DNA from 3 places in the Adlercreutzia sp. ZJ138 genome. Region 2 is predicted to be linked to each of the others. Evidence: predicted binding sites of a transcription regulator. Region 2 holds the regulator's gene; each other region holds the start of a gene.
The links. The regulator HrcA, encoded in region 2, represses chaperone genes, less so after heat shock. The targets are predictions, from matches to a motif close to TNTTAGCANNCNNNNNNNNNGNNTGCTAANA.

Region 1 (2,269 bases), on a different contig from region 2:
GCGCGCCGGTGGGTGGCCCTTACGCGCTCCCGCAGCCGACGCAGGGAATGCCCGCTGGTCAACCTCCCTACGGAGCACCTCAACAACCAGGTGGTGTACCCCAGCAACCGGATGGCATGCCTCCGTACGGCGCTGCGCCTGGGCCGTCCGGCATGCCCCCGTATGGCGGCATGCCTCAGCAGCCCATTCCTTACGCGCAGATGAACAACGACGGCAAGGGTCGCGGCAAGGCGACGGCGTCGCTGGTGCTCGGCATCATTTCTATCGTGTTAGGCAGTTTGCTGTTCGGTATTATCGCCATCGTGCTGTCGTCGCAGTACACGAAGAAGTTCGGTCCCGATGGCAGGGCGAAAGCAGGCAAGATCTGCGGCATCATCGGATCTGTCATTTCGGCGATCCTTATAGTTTTCATACTTGTTATCTCCTGCACTGCAGCCGACATAAGCGATATCAACGTTGAGGACACCGCTGCGCCTGTGACCTCGTTCGAATCCGGTACGGTCGACGCTGAAACCGAAGCAGCAACCGAAGCCGCACAGGCAGGGCTCGATCGCCTGAAGAATCCCGATGACACTATGATCCAGGCTATGGCAGCCGAGGCCGATGCCGAGTTCAAGAGCTGGTTCGACTACAGTCTCACCGACATCGGCGTCGATCCGACCGAGCTGGTGAAGTGGAGCGTTGGTACGCTTCAGTGCGAACTCGATACCGATGGTGTATATGTGGACGGCGCTGATGCCGAGGCGTTTGCTGACACATCATGCATCACGATCAATGCGCTCATAGATTCAGTGGGTGAGCAGGTTGACGCGTTCAATCAGAGCGAAGGCGGCGTGGCCAGTGACGAGGAAGCGAAGGCAAAGCTTGCCGAGTTCCTGGAAAACGCCAAGACGCAGGCGACCCCAGAGGAGTACTTCCTGTGCTTCGAGCTTGATAAGAAGGGCGATTCCTGGGTGGTTGAGGAAGAATCCTTCCTGGAAGAAGCAGAGTACGTATACAGCGTGTATGACATCTTCTAATCGCCAGTTTAAGCGGTAAACTTCACCCGCTGCACTGCACGCTTCATCACAAAACAACTATCGCCATGGGTCCTCTTCGAAGAAGGGGACCCGGTGCTATGAACCTTCCATGAACGCGCCGCTCGACAAACTTGACGCATGATGCGCGTGCGGTACAATCCTTCTCGATTAGCACTCGAAGGCTGTGAGTGCTAAACATACTGAAAGGAAGGCGTTCATGCGCAAGTTTAAAACCGAGAGCAAGAAGCTGCTCGACCTCATGATCAACTCCATCTACACGAATCGCGAGATTTTCCTGCGCGAGCTCGTATCAAACGCTTCCGACGCGGTTGACAAGCTGTACTTCCGCAGTCTTACGGACGACACCGTGCAGCTTGACAAGGATAGCCTGGCCATTCGTGTGTCGTTTGACAAGGATGCGCGCACTGTCACCGTGTCCGACAACGGCATCGGCATGGGTAAGGACGACCTCGATGTGAACCTAGGTACCATCGCGCATTCCGACAGCATGGCGTTCAAGGCCGAAAACGACGAGGCGCAGGGCGGCGACGTCGACATCATCGGCCAGTTCGGCGTAGGTTTCTACTCGTCGTTCATGGTGGCCAAGCATGTGCGCGTGGTGTCACGCGCCTTTGGCACCGACGAAGCATGGGCGTGGGAAAGCGACGGCATCGAGGGCTACACCATCACCTCTGCCGAGCGCGATACGCACGGCACTGACGTCATTCTCACGCTGAAGGACGACACCGACGACGAGAGCTTCGACACGTTCTTGTCGGAATACGGCCTGAAGAGTCTCATCAAGCGCTATAGCAACTACGTGCGTTATCCTGTGCAGATGAACGTGACGAAGAGTCGCGAGCTACCCAAGCCCGACGACGCTGGTGACGACTACGTGCCGCAGCGCGAAAGCTACACCGAGCTTGAAACCATCAACTCCATGATTCCCATCTGGAAGCGCCGCAAGTCCGACGTTACCGACGAAGAGTACAACGAGTTCTACAAATCCGAGTTCCACGACTTCGCCGATCCTGCTCGCGTGACTACCATCCACGCCGAAGGCGCTCTGTCTTACGACGCGTTGCTGTTCGTGCCGAGCAAGGCTCCGTGGGACCTCTACAGCAAGGACTACCAGAAGGGCTTGGCGCTGTACAGTTCCAACGTGCTTATCATGGAAAAGTGTGAAGACCTGCTGCCCGACTATTACAACTTCGTGCGTGGCGTAGTTGACAGCCAAGACCTTACGCTGA
Region 2 (2,269 bases):
TGCGGCAAGCGCACTTCTGCCCGACGTACGTACAACGTTTGAAGAGCTTGCTCGCGATGGCTTGGCTGTGCACGAGCACGGGCGTTGGAAGCCGACCAGAACAGGGTGGCTTTGCGGCAACGAATTATACGGTCGCTTGTTCAACCTTGCACCGTAAAGCATCCTGGGGCTACTTTCGTCTCGCTGGGTTCTGGCAATCCCGCTGGCAACCCTTTAGAAACCCCATTCACATTCATGTCGAATTCGCGCGTTTCAAGCCCGAATGTGGCGCTCGCGTTGAATTTTTCCTCGCTGACCATTCATATTAGCACTCGCGCTTGTCGGCTGCTAAAATAGCGTTTCACATACAACGTCGATCGCGCCAGTGTCTTAATGGAGGGACACTGCGGGCGGTTGTGGCATGTTTTGGATTCGACGCAAAGGGAGGTGCCATGCTTTCTGACCGGAGACAACGCGTTCTAGCAGCGCTTATAGAGGAATATGTGGCACGCGCGCTTCCCGTTGGGTCGCGCACACTCGTGGAGCAGTACCAGCTGGGTGTGAGTTCAGCAACGGTGAGAAACGAGCTATCGGTGCTCGAAGAAGACGGCTACATCACGCAGCCGCACACCTCGGCGGGTCGCATTCCTACCGACTACGGATATCGCGCCTTTGTTGACCGCCTGTTTCAGCAGGGTCTTCTGCCACAGGAGTCTCCGTATGCCGCAGCGGTTGAACGCATGCGCGCCAGCGCCGCCGAGCTCGATTCGCTGCTTGAACAAACCTCGCTTGCGCTTTCTCGCTTCACCGACTGCCTTTCTATTGTTATTGCGCCAAGTGTTATGGACATGCGCATCAAGCAGATATCGGTGATCTCGCTGTCGCCGCGCAAAGCACTTGTAGTGGTGGTCACTGAAGACGCGCGTGTATTTAACCGCCAGATGGAGTTCTCAACCGACATTTCCCCTGATGATCTCGCTCGAGTACAAACCCTGCTCGCCGAAATGTTCTCGGAGCGCTCGCTTCACGAAATGGAAGAGCGCCTGGCACATGGCTTCAGCACGGCAGTTGCCGACCCACTCGTGCGCATGGTTCTCGAAGAAGTGCTCTCATGCCTGCAAGAGGGCGAACTCTCGCGCGCTCGCAGACTCGGTGTAAGTTCACTTTTGTCGAAACCCGAGTTCAGCCACTCGCAATCGCTCATTCCGGTGATGGAAGTACTCGAGGATGACACTGTGCTTCTGCAAATTTTTGATGATGCGGCACATGCAGGAGGTGCGTTACCAACGGTGCATATCGGAAGCGAAAACGTGGCGGCGGGTCTCTCGGGCGTATCGGTGGTTGCCAGTAGTTACGGCGAAGGCGCGGCAACCGGCGTTGTGGCAGTTGTTGGCCCTACACGCATGGACTATTCGAAGGTCATTCACGCGGTGCAGGTTGCAAGCGCCGCTTTACAGGATAGATAGCCGAATCTTCACACGGCAAGGAAAGGTAACGTTTCATGGCTCAGGATCTTTATGAGGTGATAGGCGTCGCGCGCGATGCGTCTGACGACGAGATAAAAAAGGCGTTCCGTCGCAAGGCGCGCCAGCTCCATCCCGACATCAACAAGGCACCCGATGCCGAAGATCGCTTCAAGGAACTCAACGAAGCCTATGATGTGCTATCCGACCCTGCGAAGCGCGCCCAGTACGATCGCTTCGGCACAATTCCCGGTGCGGCGTCGGGTGGTTCACCCTTCGGCGGCGGCTATGTCGATTTCGAGGACCTGTTCGGCGGGGGCTTCGGCATGGGCGATATCTTCAGCTCGTTTTTCGGCGGTAGTGGCGGACGGACGACCACGCGCACGGAAGGCCGCGACATGGGAGTCGGTTTGCGGCTGACTCTTGAAGAGGTTGCGTCAGGCGTGAAGAAGGAAATTGTTTACGACCGCTTGGCACCGTGCGCCGATTGTGATGGTACGGGCTTGGGTGAGAACGGCCGCGAGGTTGTGTGTCCCGACTGTAACGGGCGCGGCCGGGTAGTTACCGTGCAGCACACGTTCTTGGGCGACATGCAAACAGCATCACCGTGCCAGACATGCGGCGGCACGGGCAAGTCGATCGAAAACCCGTGCCCCGAATGCGACGGGCAGGGCAGGGTACCCGATCGCCAGCGCGTCACCGTGGAAGTTCCAGCCGGCATCCGCGACGGCCAGCAGCTGCGCATTACCGGATTCGGAGAGGCCGGCATGCATGCGGCTCGATCGGGTGACCTTATTGTCACGTGCCGTATTCAACAGCATGAATAC
Region 3 (2,269 bases), on a different contig from region 2:
GCAAAGCACTCAGTCGACGCAATCCTCAACGATCTGTAATCGACTGGGTGAGTCCTACGCCAATTCCTGAGCGCTGTTCCGCATAATACTGAGCAGCATGACGCTCATTCTTGAGCACGCGTACGCAAATTGTTGAGAACTCCCATAATCGCCCCTGTGTGTATTATCGAGTGTTTGATTGTTCGCTTGATCGCAGTGCTGTGTGGCGAAGGGGCGATAACGGCTTGCTGACAGCCGGTTCACGCCTGATGTATGCGGAGTTCGGCAATACACTCCGTCCGCTAGGCTGTATTCACAGTCAACGTGGAAAGGAGTTGCTATGAGTATCATCGTTTGGATCATTATCGGCGGCTTGGCCGGCTGGGCGGGTGGCGCAATCATGAAGCAGGAAGGCGGTTTGGTCCGCAACATTGTCGTTGGCATCATCGGCGCACTGGTGGGCGGATTCATCATGAGCCTGTTTGGTGCGCAGGGCTTCACCGGGTTTAACCTGTGGTCGTTCGTGGTGGCGCTGCTGGGATCGATCGTGTTTATCGCCATCGTGAACTTCCTTACTCGCCGCGCCGCATAGGCGGACACCGTAGATGAGCGCTGATCATGGAAGATGCGCTTACGAAACACGCGATCAGGCAAGACGCGCGGTTCGGATCGACTCCGTACCGCGCGTCTTCGCGAATACTTCCTTCCTCTTACTTATCGCGATTTGGTGACGGTGGCAGTCAACTTGCATGTGCCTGTGGTATAGTGGCACCTGCGTTTAGCACTCGAAACTTGAGAGTGCTAGCAATCACGTTAACCGAGTGGTTAAGCACGTGGGCACAAAGCTCGCATGTGAGAATTGAAAGGAAGGCACTGTTATGTTGAAACCCCTGGGCGACCGCGTAATCGTCAAGCAAGACGAGGCCGAAGAGACTACCGCTTCTGGCCTGCTCATCGCTTCTGAGAACAAGGAAAAGCCCTCCAGCGGCATTGTGCTGTCTGTCGGCGAAGGCAAGATGGACAAAAACGGCAACATGGTTCCCGTTCCGGTGAAGGTTGGCGACCACGTGGTGTACGGCAAGTACAACGGCACGGCCATCAAGATGGACGGCGACGAAGTAGTTATCCTTCGTTCTGACGAGCTGCTCGCCGTTTACGAATAAACCGGGTGCTTCAGCGCATTCAAGCGCATTCAAGCGCAATCTAAGGTAACAAGTGGTTCGCCCGCCTTCCCGTGAAGGGGTTTTGGGGCCGGCGAATCGTAAGAAAGGATGTAAGAAATGGCAAAGAACATCAAGTTTGAGGGCGATGCCCGCGCCGCCCTCGCTTCCGGCGTAAGCAAGCTCGCTGCCGCCGTTAGTGTCACGCTTGGCCCCAAGGGCCGCTACGTCGCGCTCGAGAAGCCTTATGGTGCGCCGCTCATCACCAACGACGGCGTTACCGTTGCGCGCGAGGTCGACCTGCCCGATCCGGTTGAGCAGATGGGCGCCATGCTGGTTCGCGAGGCTGCGGTGAAGACCAACGACGTTGCCGGCGACGGCACCACCACCGCCACCCTGCTGGCCGACGTCATCGTTCGCGAGGGTCTGCGCAACATCACCGCTGGTGCCGACGCCCTGGGCATCCGTCGCGGCATTCAGAAGGCCACCGACGCCATCGTTGCGGCCATCAAGGAAGACGCCACCCCGGTTTCCACCAAGGAGCAGATTGCAAACGTTGGTACCATCTCCGCTGGTGACGAGGAAATTGGAAACAAGATCGCCGAGGCTATGGACGCTGTCGGCCGTGACGGTGCCATCTCCGTTGAAGAGAGCCAGACCTTCGGCATGGATGTCGAGATTGTGGAGGGCATGCAGTACGATCGCGGCTACATCAGCCCCTACATGGCTACCGACATGGAGAAGATGGAAGCGGTTCTGGCCGACCCCTTCATCCTGCTCACCGATCAGAAGATTACCAGCATCAACGACATGGTTCCGCTGCTGGAAGAAATCATGAAGTCCGGCCGTCCGCTGCTCATCATGGCTGAAGACGTCGAGGGCGAAGCGCTGGCAACCATCCTGCTGAACAGGCTGCGCGGCACCTTCAACTGCGTCGCTGTGAAGGCTCCCGGCTTTGGCGATCGCCGCAAGCGCATTCTGGAAGACATTGCTGCTGTTACTGGTGCTCAGGTTATCGACAAGGACTTCGGCATGACCTTGGCCGACGCCCGCATCGACATGATGGGCCACTGCCGCACCGTCAAGGTGACGAAGGATCACGTGCTGTTCGTTGACGGTGCCGGCGAGCG

Region 1: htpG (molecular chaperone HtpG) is a predicted target of HrcA. The motif match lies at 1,186-1,216, and genes of this name have one in related genera.
Region 3: groES (co-chaperone GroES) is a predicted target of HrcA. The motif match lies at 756-786, and genes of this name have one in related genera.

What each region holds. Positions count from the first base shown of each region.
Region 1 covers NZ_JAAKEA010000002.1:131,193-133,461, reverse strand. Annotated here, with positions in the region: gene G7Y43_RS01490 (zinc-ribbon domain-containing protein) at 1-1,019, shown strand, start outside; gene htpG (molecular chaperone HtpG) at 1,237-2,269, shown strand, end outside.
Region 2 covers NZ_JAAKEA010000005.1:93,237-95,505, reverse strand. Annotated here, with positions in the region: gene hemW (radical SAM family heme chaperone HemW) at 1-157, shown strand, start outside; gene hrcA (heat-inducible transcriptional repressor HrcA) at 432-1,445, shown strand; gene dnaJ (molecular chaperone DnaJ) at 1,481-2,269, shown strand, end outside.
Region 3 covers NZ_JAAKEA010000004.1:110,958-113,226, reverse strand. Annotated here, with positions in the region: gene G7Y43_RS03105 (NAD(P)(+) transhydrogenase (Re/Si-specific) subunit beta) at 1-39, shown strand, start outside; gene G7Y43_RS03100 (GlsB/YeaQ/YmgE family stress response membrane protein) at 320-571, shown strand; gene groES (co-chaperone GroES) at 858-1,142, shown strand; gene groL (chaperonin GroEL) at 1,260-2,269, shown strand, end outside.